One region of the Kocuria sp. SM24M-10 genome, then DNA from elsewhere that is predicted to be linked to it. Evidence: riboswitches for the same ligand, from Rfam matches in the RefSeq annotation. Region 1 holds a riboswitch; the other holds the start of a gene.

Region 1 (7,467 bases):
GGCCAGGAGATCGACCTCGACGCGGAGACCGGATCGCGTGCGGCCCCGGACGGATCGGTCCTGAACCCGGACGGATCCCGCCAGCACCCCGATCGGCCGCACCCGGAACCGGAACCGGCACCGGACGCGGATCTCCCGCTCCGTCAGGACCGGGACCGCACCTGACCCCCCAGGACGAGAAGTGCGGCCGTCGCCTCCGGGCGGCGGCCGCACTTCTCGTCCCGGCCCCGTCCGGCTTAGACTGCCCGCTATGTATTCGATCGTGGCCGTGTGCACCGGCAACATCTGCCGCTCGCCCATGGCGGAGTTCGCCTTGCGCCGCGCCTTCGAGGCCGCCGGTCTGGGCGAGCGCGTGCGCGTCGACTCCGCCGGCGTGAGCGACGAGGAGCTCGGCAACCCGGTCGACCCGCGGGCCGGGGACCTGCTGCGCCGCGAGGGGCTGGACGCCTCCGCGCACGCCGCCCAGGCCTTCGACCCGGCCCGGTTCGCGGACCGCGACCTCGTGCTCGCCCTGGACCTCGTCCACTGGCGGCGCCTGCGCGCCCTCGCCCCGGACGCTCCCGGCGCCGAGAAGGTGCGCCTGCTGCGGGAGTTCGACCCCGCCGTCGCCGGCTCCGAGCACACCGAGCTGGGCATCTACGACCCCTGGTACGGGGGCGCCGAGGACTTCGAGACCACCTACGGCATGATCGCCGCCGCCGTGCCGGGGGTGGTCCGCGCCGTCGCCGGGGAACTGGACGCCGCGGTCCCCGGCACCGGCCGCGCCCGGGACGCCGGAGACGCGTGATCGACATCGAGCTGGAGGTGGACGCCGCGGTCGCCGCGGCCCACCCGGCCGGCACCAACCTGGCCCGGCTGCTTCCCACCCCCACCCGACGTCCCTGGCTCATCGGCATCGACGGGCGCTCGGGCGCGGGGAAGACGACCCTGGCCGAGCAGCTCGCCGAGGTGCTCCGTCCCGTGCGGGACGTGACCCTCTTCCACATGGAGGACCTCTACCCGGGTTGGGACGGTCTCCGCCCCGGCACCCGGACCTACGTGGAGGAGGTCCTCACCCCTCTCCGCGCCGGCCGGGACGCCGAGTGGAGCGCCTGGGACTGGGTCACCGGGTCCCCGGGCACCCCCCGCCTGACACGCGTCGCGGAGGTCGTCGTCCTGGAGGGCGTCGGGGCCTGCTCGGCCGCCGCCCGGACCCTGCTGGACGTCTCGGTCTGGGTCGAGCTGCCCACCGCGCTGCGCTACGACCGGGCCCTGAGCCGGGACGGCGCGTACTACGCCGAGCACTGGGAGCAGTGGGCCGCCCAGGAGGACGCCTACCTGGCGGATGACCACGTCTGGGAGCAGGTCGACGTCCTGCACCCCGGCCCCGTCCACTGAGCGGGCGCCCGCACCGACAGGAGACAACCGTGACCAGCACCGTCGTCGTCCTCGACGCCGCACACCCGGAGGGGGTCCTCGCCGACCCGGCCGTCCCGCTCGTGCGCGTCGACGACCAGGGACTCACCCGCGGGGACGGGGTGTTCGAGAGCCTGCGCGTCGTCGACGGGCGGGTGCAGAAGTTCGCCGTCCACCACCGGCGCCTGTCCGCCTCGGCGCGCCTGGCCCAGCTCCCCGTGCCCTCGGCGCAGGTGCTGCGGCAGGCCGTCGAGCTGGGGCTCGCCCACGCGGCCCCCGGCGGGGACGGAGGGCTGGGCGCCGAGCACAGCGTCAAGGTGGTCGTCAGCCGCGGCACCCCCGAAGCCGGCCCGTGGTCGTGGGTGGCCGTGAGCCCCGTACCGGAGTCCACCTTCCGGCAGCGCCGGGAGGGAGTCTCCGCGGTGCTGCTGCCCCGCGGCCACGACCCGGCGCAGGACGCCGCGCATCCGTGGCTGCTGCCCGGGGCCAAGACCCTGTCCTACGCGATCAACATGGCCGCCCTGCGCCATGCCCGTTCCCTCGGCGCGGACGAGGCGATCTTCACGGCCCCGGACGGCCGGATCCTGGAGGGCGCCACGTCCTCCGTGGTCTGCGCCCGCGTGCGCGAGGGCGTCCGCACCCTCGTGACCCCGGAGCCCTCGCAGGGAATCCTCCCCGGCACCACACAGGCCACGATCTTCGACGCCGCCCGGCGCGACGGCTGGGAGCTGGGCCACGGACCCCTGCAGTCCGCCGACCTCCTGGTGGCGGACGCCCTCTGGCTCGTCTCCAGCGTGCGGCTCGCCGTACCGGTGCGCCGGCTCGACTCCCACCCGCTGCCCGTGGACGCGGAACTCACCCGCCTCGTGACGGGCTGGGTGGCCCGGGCGTGACGGGCACGGCCGCGCGACCTGCAGGGGCGAAGGCCGTGACGGGTGGGGACACGCAGGCCTGACGGGTGGGCGACAGGCATCCGCAGGCGTGTCGCCCCGGCCTCAGGCCCAGATGAACCGGTGCGTCCCGAGCAGGACGGAGGCCACCGGTCCCGCCACGGCCACGGCGGCGCACCCCGCCAGCACCACGGCGTCCCTCCAGGAGTGTCCCGGGACCCGGGCCCACGTGCGCGGGCCCGCGCCGAAGCCGCGCGCCTCCATGGTCACCGACAGCCGCGTGGCACGGCGCAGGGACTGGACCAGCAGGGTGAACGCCTGCCCGCCGAACTCCCGCAGCACGCCCACCGGGCCGTGCCCCGAGCCGGCGCCGCGGGCCCGGCGGGCCATCGCCAGCGTGGACCACTCGGTGAGCATCACGCCCACCAGGCGCAGGGCCGCCAAGGAGGCCAGCACGAACCGGGCGGGCAGCCGCAGCGTCTGGGCCAGTCCGTCGGCGAGGTCCGTCGGATCCGTGCTGAGCACGACGAGCAGGCCCGAGAGCGCCAGCGCGAGCCCGCGCAGGGCGATCGCCGCGCCCGCGGCGACCGACCCGGCCGAGAGCTCGGTGATCCCCAGGTCGAGCAGCACCGGCCCGGAGTCCTCGGCGAGCAGCGCCGTGCCCCATCCGCTCACGAGCGCCGCGAGCAACAGGGGCCAGGCGCGCAGCAGCTGCGCCGGCGGGCGCCGTCCGGCCAGCGTCAGCAGCAGCACCTCGCCCAGCAGCACGATCCCCGACGTCACGGGATCCGCGCTGAGCAGCAGCGTCACGGTCAGGGCCAGGGCACCGGCCAGCTTCACCACGGGATGGGCGCGGCCCAGCAGGGAGGCCCGGGCCGCCGGGCCGATCACGGGCGCGCTCACCGGACCTGCTCCGTGGCCGCCCGGAGCCCCGGCACGGGCGTGCCCGGCTCCACCACGACGCCCTGTGCGGGCGCACCGGACTCCACCACGGCACCCCGTCGAGGAGCACCCGACTTCAGCGCGACGCCCCGTCCAGCAGCACCGGACTCCACCACGGCGCCACGTGCGGGAGCGACCGGCTCCGGCACGATCCCGGGGGCGGACGTTCCCAGCTCCAGCACCTCGGCCCCGAGCGCCCGCACGAAGTCCTCGTCGTGGGTGACTGCGAGCACGGCCGTGCCGGCGTCCACGACCTCCAGGAGCAGGTCCACGAGCTCGGCCCAGGTCAGGGCGTCCTGGCCGAACGTGGGCTCGTCGAGCACCAGGACGTCCGGATCGGTGGCCAGCACCGTGGCCACCGACAGCCGCCGCTTCTCACCGCCGGAGAGGGTGAAGGGGTTCGCGTCCGCCAGGTGGGTCAGCCGCAGCCGGTCGAGCAGCTCTCCCGTGCGACGGTCCCGGTCGGCCGCCGGGGTGCCCGCCAGACGGGGGCCGAGCTCGAGCTCGGCCCGCACGGTGGCGCGCAGGAACTGGTGCTCGGGCTCCTGGAAGACCGTCCCGACGCGGGCCACCAGGTCCGGTCCGGCCCACTCCAGCGGGTCCGGTCCGGCGCCGCGGGCCAGGGCCGGGTGCGCGGTCACGGTGCCGCGCACGGGCGCCAGCAGGCCCGCCAGGGTGAGCGCGAGGGTCGACTTCCCGGTGCCGTTGGCGCCCGTCACGGCCAGTGCCCGGCCACGGAGCAGGTCCAGTCCCACGTCGGTCACCGCGGCCGGGAGGTCCCGGCCCGCCGCGGCATCGCTCAGCGCCCGGCCCCGCCGCCGCGCCCGGCGCCGGGCGCGCAGCTGCCGTGCGGAGGGCTGGGTGCGCGAGACGGCCAGCGCGGCCGCGCTCAGCAGCGGCTCCGCGTCCCCCCGGGGACGGGCGGGCGCGCGGGTGGGCGGGACCCGCCCGGGAACCCAGACCCCGGCGCGGCTCAGCTCGTCGGCGGCCTCTCCCAGGACCTGCGCCGGGGACCCGTCGTGCGTGATCCCCCCGTCGCGCCCGAGCACGACGACACGGTCCACGACGTCGGCCCACACCGCCACGCGGTGCTCCACGACCACCAGAGTGGCCCCGCTGCGGTCCAGGCACCGTGCCACCGCGTCCCGGACCTGCCGCACCCCTGCGGGGTCCAGGTTCGCGGTGGGCTCGTCGAGCAGGAGCAGCCCCGGGCTCATCGCCACGGCACCGGCGAGCGCCAGGCGTTGCTTCTGCCCGCCGGACATGGCGGCGGTGGGATGGTCGAGCGGCAGGGCCAGCCCCACGTCGTCGAGGGCGGCGCGGACCCGGGGCCAGATCTGTTCCCGGGGCACGGCGAGGTTCTCGAGGCCGAAGGCGGTGTCGTCCCCGATACGGGACAGGACCACCTGGGACTCGGGGTCCTGCTGCACGAGCCCGGCGCGTCCCCGTGCCCGGTCCGGGTCCGTGCCGTCGAGCAGCAGCTCCCCGTGGCGGGAGAGCCCGTCGTCGTCGTGCAGGACCCCCGCGAGGGCGTGCAGGAACGTCGACTTGCCCGCCCCGCTCGGCCCCAGCAGCAGCACCCGCTCCCCCGGCTCGACCACCAGGTCGATGCCCCGCAGGGCGGGGGCCTCCCGGCCGGGGTGGTGCCAGCCGAAGCCGCGGGCCTCGACGCGGGCCCCCGCGGCGGCGGGCGTGCCGGGAGGACGCACCGCCGCGGCGGTCATCGCCGTGCGACCCGGCCCGAGGCCAGGCCCTGCAGCACGCCGGTGGCTGCGAGCGCCTTCACCACGGCCCACATCAGCAGGCCGGCGAGCACCGCGCCCGAGAGGGCCGCGAGGACCACGTAGACCACCTGGTGGCCGAGGGCCCACTCGTAGTTGTAGATGATGCTCTCGTTGACGCCCAGGAAGATGCCGCTGACCGCGCCCGCCGCGGCGGCCACCGCGGCGTTGTAGCGGCGGTAGCGCACCGCGGCGAAGACCAGCTCGGCCCCGATGCCCTGGAGCAGACCGGACAGGATCACGGTCCAGCCGAAGTGGGTGCCCAGGAAGCCCTCGATGACGGCGGCGAGCAGCTCGCAGAACAGCGCGGCGCCCGGCTTGCGGATGATCAGACCGCCGAGCACGCCGGCCACGAGCCAGCCGCCGGCGATCAGCCCCACGGCGGGCGGATAGGTCACCGCGGCGGCTCCGACCACGGGATAGAGCAGGTTCGACCACGCCCAGAAGACGACCGCGCACACGGCGGCGAGGACGGCGGCCACGACGATGTCGACGACCCGCCAGGACGAGGACCCGGGCGCACGGTTGCGGCCGGCGGGACGGTGCGTGGTGGTGTTCATGGTGCGTTCCTCCTGGGCTCAGCGAGCCATCGGTGCCAGGAGGGGAGGGGTCCGCGCGGACACGGATGGAGCTCACGTCCGCGAGTCGCCCCTGAGGTGCTCGACTCCCTTCGCCGGTGCTAACCGGAGCAGGTTCGAGGGTCTGCGGTGATCCGCACTCTCAGCGCTGTGCCGCCGTTGTCGGCGGGGTGCGCTCCCCTGTCGTTTCAGTGGCACCGAGTCTACCCCTCCCCTGCCCGCACCGCCGCACGCACTGACATCCGGACCGTCGCCTGGACTGTCGCCGGTGCTGCCGCCGGCACGTCCGCCGTTCCGTTCCTGCCCGCGGGGAGTCCGGCGCTCCTCCCGCGGCGCGTCCGCCGGACGGCGAAGGGGCCGGTCCGCCCGGACACCGTTGCGGTGTCCGGGCGGACCGGCCCCTTCGTGAGGTGGTCCCCGGGGATCAGACCTCGGCCTGGCTGGAGGCCTTGGGGTTGTTCCGGGGCTGGTTCTCCATCTTCGCGACCTGGCGGGAGATCGCGACCTTGATCACCGTGCCGACGAGGCCGGTGACGAGCGACCAGATGATGATGCCGGTCCACGCCTCGTCCGGGTCCGGGTTCTTGGCGGGGGGCGGGTCCCCCGTGATGCGCGTCCACGCGGCGCCGAGCACCTTGTGGGAGAGCGCCACGCCGCCCAGCGAGAGGCCGGTGCCGGCGAGTTCGAGGATCTTCGTGTTCATGGACTGCTGCTCCTTGTCGTCGGGGCGGCGCGGATGCGCCCGTCGATCGTGCCCAGCCTAACGCGTCCTCCCGGATCCGTCAGTCTGCTGTCCGTCGGCGTGCTGCCCGTCCGCGCCCGGCGGGTCGGTGAGGGCCGCGTCGGTGAGGGCCGCCCCGGCCGCGGCCTGCCCGCCGCCGTCCTGCTCACCGGCACGGTTGAGCACCTCCTGCAGGTCGTCCTGCGTGAGGGTGGCCCGGTTGAGGTGCTTGGTGCGGTAGGTGGAACGGCCGACCATGTGCGCCGAGACGGGCACGGTGAGCAGCTGGAAGACCCAGCCCAGGATGATCAGCGGGATCATGACCGGGTCCCGGTTCTCCAGGGCGACGGCGGTGAGCATGAGCAGCAGCCCGAACACCTGCGGCTTGGTCCCGGCGTGCATGCGGGTCAGCAGGTCCGGGAACCGGACCAGCCCGATCGCCGCGGCCAGGGACATCAGCGCTCCGAGGACCAGGCACACGGCGGCGGCGGCGTCCAGGACGGTGTCCAGCACGGGGCTCACTTCCCGTGCTCGGCGGTCTGGGTGGCGAAGCGCGCCACCGTCACGGCGCCGATGAACCCCACCAGGGAGACGATCACCATGAGGATGAGGTTGTCGAGATGGCCGTGGTAGGCCATCTCCACGGCGAGCGACGCCGCCACGATCGCCAGCAGGACGTCGGTGGCCACCACCCGGTCCAGCAGCGACGGCCCCTTGGCCAGCCGGTACAGGGTGCCCGCGGCGGCCGTGCTGAGCAGCACGGCCGCGACGGCCACGGCGATCTCCATCACGAGCGGTCCTCCTCGGTGGTCTGGGGGTTCTCGGCGGCCCGAGGATTCTCAGTGGTTCCGGTGTTCCCGGTGGACCCGGCGGGGACGTCTCCTCGCCGGCCGCCGACGATCTGCTGCTCGGCCGTGACCGGGGAGCCGATCGCCGCGCTGTCCCGCTGCTCGGACTCCGCCGCGCCTCCCCCGCGGCGTTCGGCCCGCAGGGCGGTGAGCTCCTCCCGGGTGCCCATGATGCGGATCCACGCGGCCTCGACCTGCCGCACGGAGCGCCGGAAGGACTCGGCCTCCTCGGGGGTGCGGACGTTGAGCGCGTGGAAGTAGAGCGTCCACCGGGAGCGGTCCACCTCCACGAGGATGGAGCCCGGGATCAGG
Region 2 (7,467 bases), on a different contig from region 1:
GGCGGGCTCCGCGCCGCCGGCCGGCGGACGGACGGCCACGGGCTCGGCGACGGCGGTGACCGGGGCGGCGTCCGGGTCCGGGTCCAGGCCCATCTCGCGCCAGGTCATCGCCAGGGCGTCGTGCAGCAGCACCCGCCCGAGCAGGGGCTCGCCGGTGCCGGTGATCAGCTTGACCGCCTCCGTGACCATCACCGCGCCCACGGTGGCGGGGAGCATGCCGAAGACCCCGCCCTCGGCGCAGCTGGGCACCTCCCCGTCCGGCGGCGCCTCGGGGTAGAGGTCCCGGTAGGTGGGCCCGTGGCCGGCCCAGAAGACGCTGACCTGCCCCTCGAAGCGCAGGATGGAGCCCCACACGCAGGGGATCCCGGTCAGGGCGGCGGCGTCGCTGACCACGTAGCGGGTCGCGAAGTTGTCCGCGCCGTCGAGGACGAGGTCGTACTGCCCGAGGATCCGCACGGCGTTGTCCGCCGTGAGCCGGCAGGGATGGGTGCGGACCCGCACGAGCGGGTTCAGGGCGGTCACGGCCTCCGCGGCGGACTCCGCCTTGGGCCGGCCGACGTCGGCGGTGCGGTGCACCACCTGGCGCTGCAGGTTGGAGACCGCCACGACGTCGTCGTCGACGATCCCCAGCGTTCCCACGCCGGCCGCGGCGAGGTACTGCAGGGCCGGGGCGCCCAGTCCGCCCGCGCCGACCACGAGCACCCGGGCGCTGCCGAGCCGGCGCTGGCCGAGCGGGCCGATCCCGGGCAGGGTCAGGTGCCGGGCGTAGCGCTCGAGCTCCGCACGGGTCAGTTCGGGGCCGGGCTCCACGAGCGGGGGCAGCGCGCTCACGGGCGCTCCCCCACGGGCGCCCAGTCCCCGCGCGGGACGTCCGCCGGACCGGCGGACGCACCGGCGTCGGACGCGTCCGTGTCGATCCGCCCGGCCATCGGCGAGGACGCCTGGGCGTGCCGGCGGGCCGGGATCCGGCCGGCGCGGGCGGCCAGCCGCCCGGCGGCCACGGCGTGGCGCATCGCGGTGGCCATGGCCACCGGGTCCTGGGCCCGGGTCACGGCGCTGGCCAGCAGCACGGCGTCGCAGCCCAGCTCCATGGCGAGCGCGGCCTCGGAGGCGGTGCCGATGCCGGCGTCGAGGACCACGGGCACCGAGGCCCGGGAGGCGATGAGCTCGATGTTGTGCGGGTTGAGGATCCCCAGCCCGGTGCCGATCGGCGCGCCCAGGGGCATCACGGCGGCCGCGCCGAGGTCCTCCAGACGGCGGGCCACGGCCGGGTCGTCGGAGGTGTAGGCGAAGACCCGGAAGCCGCGGGCCACGAGCTGCTCGGTGGCGTCGAGCAGCTCCACCACGTCGGGCAGCAGGGTGTCCTCGTCGGCGATGACCTCCAGCTTGACCCAGTCGGTCTCCAGGGCCTCGCGGCCGAGCTCGGCGGTGAGCAGGGCGTCCCGGGCGGTGTAGCAGCCGGCGGTGTTGGGCAGGATCCGGATGCCGTTGCGCTCGAGCATCGCGAACAGCGAGTCGCCGTGGCCGGGGGCGTAGCGGCGCAGCGCCACGGTGGTCAGCGCGGTGCCGGAGGCGAGCAGGGCCTGCTCCAGGGTGTGCAGCGAGCTGAGCCCGCCGGTGCCCATGATCAGCCGGGAGGACAGCTCGGTGCCGTCGAGCACGATCGGGTCCACGGTGGGCGCGAGGTGGGATGCGGGGTGGGGTGCGGGGCGGGTCATGTCAGCCTCCCTGGACGGCGGTGATGATCTCGACGGCCTGTCCCTCGGCCACGGGGGTCCGGCCCCAGCGGCTGCGCGGGACCACGGCGGCGTCCACCGCCACCGCCACGCCCAGCCGGCGGCCGTCCAGCGGGGCGCCGTCGGGGCCCAGGGGCCGCCCGACGGTCTCGGCCACGAGGTCCACCACGGTGGTGTCCCCGCCGACGACGTGCGGGCGGCCGTTGAGGGTGATGGCGGTCATCGGGTGCTCCTGTTCGGGGTGCGGGACCCGGTCGCGAGGTCCACGGAGGGCGCCTCGACCGGGCGGTCGAAGCGGTGCGGGTCGGTGCTGGCCAGGTGTTCGGCGTCGGGGCCCGGATCCGTGCCGGACCGCCCGAGCACCAGCTCCGCGGCGAGGCGGGCGGCCAGCGGGGCGAGCAGGACGCCGTGGCGGAAGTAGCCGGTGGAGACCACGAGACCGGCCACCGGGTCTCTCCCGGAGCCGCGGACGCGGCCCAGGTACGGGATGTCGTCCGGAGTGCCGGGCCGGGCGCGGGCCATGGCCTCGACCAGCTCGAGGTCGGCGACGCCGGGGACCACGGCCTGGGCGTCGCGCAGCAGCCGGAACACGCCCCCGGCACTGATCCCGTCGAGGTCGTCCTCGCGGGAGGTCGCCCCGATCACCACCGTCCCGTCGTCGCGGGGCACCAGGTAGACGGGCACGCCGTGGACCACACCGCGGACGGTGCGCTCGAGCAGGGCGGGCGCCCCGGCGGGCGGGCGGGCGCGGAGGATGTCCCCGTGCACCGGGCGCAGCGGCGGCCGCCAGGACCCGGGCAGGCCCTCCAGGTCGCTGAGACCCGTGCCGGGGGCGAGGACCGTCTCCGCCGCCGAGACCATCCCGCCGCCGGCCAGGCGCAGACCCGTCACCGCGCCGTCGGGGCCGTGGCGCAGCCCCGCGGCGCGGTCGTGCACCAGGCGGGCGGGCCCGCCGTCGGCGCCGTCCGTTCCGCGGGGCCCGGACGGTGCGGGGATCTCGGGGGCGACGAGGGCGGCGAGCAGCCCGGCCACGAGCCGGCGCGGGTCCACCTGGTGGTCGTCGGGAATGCGGTGCACGGCGGACAGCCGCGGGCTCAGGGCCGGCTCCAGGGCCCGGGCCGCGCGCAGCGCAAGCGGCTCCACGGCCAGGCCGTGGCGCCGCTGGAGCTCGCGCAGGTCCGCCAGGGCCTGCCGGTCGGCGGCGTCGACGCCGCACACGAGCGTCTCGGTGGCGCGGTAGCCCACCGAGCCGCCGGCGGTCTCCTCCACGGCGGCCACGAACGCCGGGTAGGCGCCGGCCGAGGCGAGCATCAAAGGATAGAGCGGCTCCTGCTGGTACTGGACCTCGCTCACCGGGGCGAGCATCCCAGCTGCCGCCCGGCTGGCCCCGGCGCCGGGCTCGGGATCCACCACGGCCACCGAGCGGCCGCGGCGGCGCAGCTCCCAGGCCGTGGCCAGGCCGACCACCCCGGCCCCGACCACGGCGACGTCGGCCCGCACGTGCTGGGCGGCGGGCATCGGAACGGAGGGCGCGGATGTCACCGGCATCGTCCTTTCCTACGGCGGCATGACCCGCATCAGGTGTGGCGGTCGGCGCCGGACGCCCTCTCAGCCCCCGTGGGGCTCCCGCAGAACCGCTGACCTATCATTCAGCGTGTGACCCAGCATACCCAGGACACCGCTGCCCCCGCCGCCTCCGAGCTGCGCATGACGCGCACGGACCGGCTCTTCGCCGCCCGGCTGTACGTGTGCACCGACGCCCGCCGCGCACAGGGCGACCTCGAGGAGTTCCTGCACGCCGTCTGCGCCGGCGGGACGGACATCGTCCAGCTCCGGGACAGGAGCATCGACACCGACGAGGAGATCGCCGCGCTGCGCCTGCTGGGCCGGGTCGCCGCCGAGTACGACACGCTGGTCGCCGTCAACGACCGCGCCGACCTCGCCGCGCTCGTGGGCGCCGACGTCTTCCACGCCGGCCAGCACGACCTCACCCCCGCCCAGGCCCGGCAGCTGCTGGGCCCCGACGTGCTGATCGGACGCTCCACCCACGACCTCGGCCAGGCCCGGGCCGCGCTGGCCGACCCGGACGTGGACTACTTCTGCACCGGGCCCGTGTGGGAGACCCCCACCAAGCCGGGCCGGTCCGCCACCGGCCTTGACTTCGTGCGGGAGGTCGCCGCACTGACCGAGGCCCGGCTGGACGCCGACCAGGCGGCCGCGCCCGTGCCCTGGTTCGCCATCGGCGGCATCGACGAGCAGCGCCTCCCCGAGGTGCTGGCCGCCGGGGCGCGCGGCGCCGTGGTGGTCCGGGCGGTCACCGAGGCCCCGGACCCGCGTCTGGCGGCCGGACAGCTGCGCAGCCTGCTCCCCGCCTGACCCCTTCCCCGCCCGGCACCCTCCCTGCTCGGCACGTCTCCTGCCCGGCCCCCCGGGCGGGGACGTCCCGAAGGGCACGACGGCCACAACTCCCCACCGGCTCCCCGCCGCCGCACAGCACCGTCTGAGAGCATGGACCTCACGGACGACGACGGAGGAGTGGCCCATGGACCCCGAGCTCGACCCGCAGGTGCGGCACGCGGTGGAGCATCCCGCGCAGACCGCCCGCGGCCCGGAGGACGTGCAGCTGCGCGTCCGGCTGGCCGGCGAGCCCGCCCGGCGAGCGCTGGGCACCCACTGGGAGGAGGGCGCCCCGGAGGACGCCGCCCCGGGCGAGGACCGGCTCGCGGCGGCCGTGCTGCTGGCCACCCTCTTCGGCGACACGTTCTGGCTCGAGCGGGCGGCCCGGCTGCCCGGTGACGTCCCGGGCTGTCCCTCCGCGCCGCCGAGCGGGCTGCTGGAGTTCACCCGCGTGCCCGGCGCCCGGGCGGCCATGGCCTCGGTGCTGGAGCGGCCCCTGCTCACCGGGCTGCTGGAGTGGGGCACGAACCCGCTGCCCGAGCAGCCCCCGCTGATCGTGGCGCAGGCCGCCCGGGACCTCTCGATCCCCGACGACGGGCGCGTCTACCGGGTGGTGCGCCGCCGCGCCGAGCGCTTCCTGGCCCGTGAGTACGACGGCTCGGAGTCGCTGGAGCGGTTCGTGACCCTGCTGACGGAGGCCGAGAAGGGCCACCGCGAGGACGGGCCGGTGCTCTCCGGCGAGACGCTGCCGCCCGCCGCTCCCCCGGCCGCTCCTCCACCGCCGGCAGCCCCGGCGCCGCGGGCACCCGGGGACGGTCCGGCCGGGCCGCCGCCGTCGAACCCCTCGATCGCGGACGCCCCGCAGGCTCCGCAGTGGGGCGTCAGCCCGTCCACGCCCGCTCCGCCGCCGCCCGGGCAGGTCGGCCGGCCCGGGGCTCCCGGGGAGCCGTTCCCGGGCCAGTCCCAGGGCGGGCCGTTCCCCGGTCCGGGCGCGGGCGGCCCCCTGGCGGGGACCGGCGGCCCGGCGGCCGGCGGATGGCCGCCGCGCCCGGCCCACGATCCCGAGGAGGACGACTCCGACAACCTCAAGGCCTGGGGCCTGGTCCTCCTGGCGATCGTGGCGGTGATCGTGGCGCTGATCTTCGTGCTCTGACCGGGACGGCCTCGCGCCCGGCCCCGAGGTGACGGATGCCCCCAAGATACTTGCACGGGAAATATTTTCCGGGGTATCCTTGGGGACATATCAACCTTTGTGGTGCCGATGCCGACGGAGAAGCCCGAGATGCCGATCTTTCCCCAGAACCCCGACCCCCGGAGCCTCACGCCGCGCCCGGCCGACGACCTGCTGTCCGCCGGGACCCGGATGGGCGCCGTGGAGCTGCTCGTGGCCGATCTGGACACGATGCTCGCCTACTACACGGACGCCGTGACCCTCGAGGTCCTCGCCCACGCCGGGGACACGGCCGTGCTGGGTCGTGACGGCCGGACCGTGCTGCGCCTGCGGCAGGTCCGGGAGCTGCCGCCGGCCCGCCGCGGCCAGGCGGGGCTGTTCCACACCGCGGTGCTGTTCGAGGACGAGCCGGCCCTGGCGGCCGCCCTGGCCTCGGTCGCCGCCGTGGCGCCGCGCTCCTTCACCGGCAGCGCCGACCACCTCTACAGCCAGGCGTTCTACTTCGACGACCCCGAGGGCAACGGCGTGGAGCTCTACACCGACCGCCCCCGGGACACCTGGCGGCGGGAGGCCAACGGGCTGCTGACACTGGCGTCCAACCCGCTGGACCCCACCTCGTTCCTGGGCGAGCACCTGCGCGAGCCGGCCGGTGCGCGGCCGGCGGCGCCGCCGGCCACCCTCGGCCACGTGCACCTGCAGGTCGGTGACATCCCACAGGGCCGGCGGTTCTACGTGGACGTGCTGGGCTTCGAGGTGATGAGCGACATCGGCTCGGCCCTGTTCATCGCCGCCGGTGGGTACCACCACCACATCGGGCTCAACACCTGGCACAGCGCCGGGGCGGGCCCGCGGGCGGCCTCCCTGGGCCTGGGGCAGGTCAACATCGACCTGCCCACGGCCGAGGACGTCGCCGCCCTGCAGGCCCGGCTGACCGACCACCGGGTCCCCACCCGGCACGACGGCGCCGTGCTGCGCTTCGAGGACCCCTGGAACACCCTCATCCAGGTGGGCGTCGCCGCATAGGCCCCACGCGGAACGGGGCCCGGACGCGGCGGTGGCGCAGGACGCCGGGGATGCGGCCGGCGTCGCCGAGGGGCTGACCACGGGCGAAGTCGGCCCACAGCCTGCGCACCTGCCGGGCGGCGGCATCGATGTCCTCCCACGCGGCGCCGGCGACCAGTCCGGTGCCCGCCCAGGTCGGCTCGTCGCCGAAGAGCAGGGGCAGGTCGACCGTGTGGGCCGCCCCGTACGGGTTGCCCGGGGCCGCCCAGGAGATCACGTAGCGGTGGGCCGTCCCGCCGGCGCGCACGTGCCGGCGGGCGAAGCGGCGGATCGCCCGGGAGTAGACGGACCGGGTCGCCCAGCCGACCACGGCCCGGCGCAGCACCGGCCCCAGCAGCGGCACGCGGGTCCACCGCTGCAGGGCCGGCACCGTGGGCAGGTAGAGCCGCGCCTCCTCGGTGGTGTGGCCGATGAGGACGTCGATGTGCGGGGCCGCCCGGTCCCAGGCCGCGTCGATCTCCTCCTCGGCGGGCAGCGGGTGGTGGCCGTACTGGGTGCCGAAGGGCATCGCCCCCAGCAGCCCGAAGGGCGCCGCGTGCCGCTCCACCTCCGCCTGGGCGGCGACCACGTCGGCGGCGGGCATCCCGGCCGTCACGACCTCCGCCGCAGCGGCCATGGCGGCGTTCATCCGCTCCCGGCCGCGGGCGATGCCCAGCGGCGGGCTCTGGATGACGGCGCGGCGGAACAGCGCCTCCGCGCCGGGGACGGCCATGAGGTGGGCCACGGCGTCACCGCCGGCGGACTGGCCGAAGGCGGTCACGTTGTCCGGGTCGCCGCCGAAGGCGGCGATGTTGCGCCGCACCCACCGCAGCGCCTGGAGCTGGTCGAGCAGCCCGAGGTTGGCCGGGCGGGCGTGCCCGGAGCCCAGGTAGCCGAACAGGCCGAGCCGGTAGGTGACCGTCACGACCACCACGCGCTGCTCGGCCACCAGCGGCTTCGGGTCCATGATCGGGGCGTCACCGGCCCCGGTGGTGTAGGAGCCGCCGTGGATCCATACCAGCACGGGCAGGCCCTCGCCGGCCCGCGCGTCGCGGGGCAGGGTGACCGAGAGCCGCTGGCAGGCCTCGTCCTGCGGCAGGTCGCCGAGCGCGTCCCCCAGCA

Evidence for each region. Region 1 has a riboswitch for thiamine pyrophosphate ahead of ABL57_RS15875 (ECF transporter S component). Riboswitches for the same ligand answer to the same signal wherever they lie in the genome.
Region 2: it holds a riboswitch for thiamine pyrophosphate, as region 1 does, so the genes downstream of both, ABL57_RS15670 (FAD-dependent oxidoreductase) here and ABL57_RS15875 (ECF transporter S component) in region 1, are expected to answer to the same signal.

What each region holds. Positions count from the first base shown of each region.
Region 1 covers NZ_LDNX01000132.1:18,438-25,904, forward strand. The annotation lists gene ABL57_RS15845 (BCCT family transporter) at 1-165, shown strand, start outside; gene ABL57_RS15850 (low molecular weight protein-tyrosine-phosphatase) at 251-787, shown strand; gene ABL57_RS15855 (uridine kinase) at 784-1,377, shown strand; gene ABL57_RS15860 (aminotransferase class IV) at 1,407-2,288, shown strand; gene ABL57_RS15865 (energy-coupling factor transporter transmembrane protein EcfT) at 2,391-3,188, opposite strand; gene ABL57_RS15870 (ABC transporter ATP-binding protein) at 3,185-4,951, opposite strand; gene ABL57_RS15875 (ECF transporter S component) at 4,948-5,568, opposite strand; TPP riboswitch at 5,657-5,778, opposite strand; gene ABL57_RS15880 (DUF4235 domain-containing protein) at 6,011-6,289, opposite strand; gene mnhG (monovalent cation/H(+) antiporter subunit G) at 6,347-6,820, opposite strand; gene ABL57_RS15890 (monovalent cation/H+ antiporter complex subunit F) at 6,826-7,098, opposite strand; gene ABL57_RS15895 (Na+/H+ antiporter subunit E) at 7,095-7,467, opposite strand, start outside.
Region 2 covers NZ_LDNX01000131.1:5,433-12,899, reverse strand. The annotation lists gene moeB (molybdopterin-synthase adenylyltransferase MoeB) at 1-831, opposite strand, end outside; gene ABL57_RS15680 (thiazole synthase) at 828-1,718, opposite strand; gene thiS (sulfur carrier protein ThiS) at 1,720-1,959, opposite strand; gene ABL57_RS15670 (FAD-dependent oxidoreductase) at 1,956-3,284, opposite strand; TPP riboswitch at 3,274-3,376, opposite strand; gene thiE (thiamine phosphate synthase) at 3,444-4,112, shown strand; gene ABL57_RS15660 (hypothetical protein) at 4,279-5,286, shown strand; gene ABL57_RS15655 (VOC family protein) at 5,416-6,327, shown strand; gene ABL57_RS15650 (carboxylesterase family protein) at 6,302-7,467, opposite strand, start outside.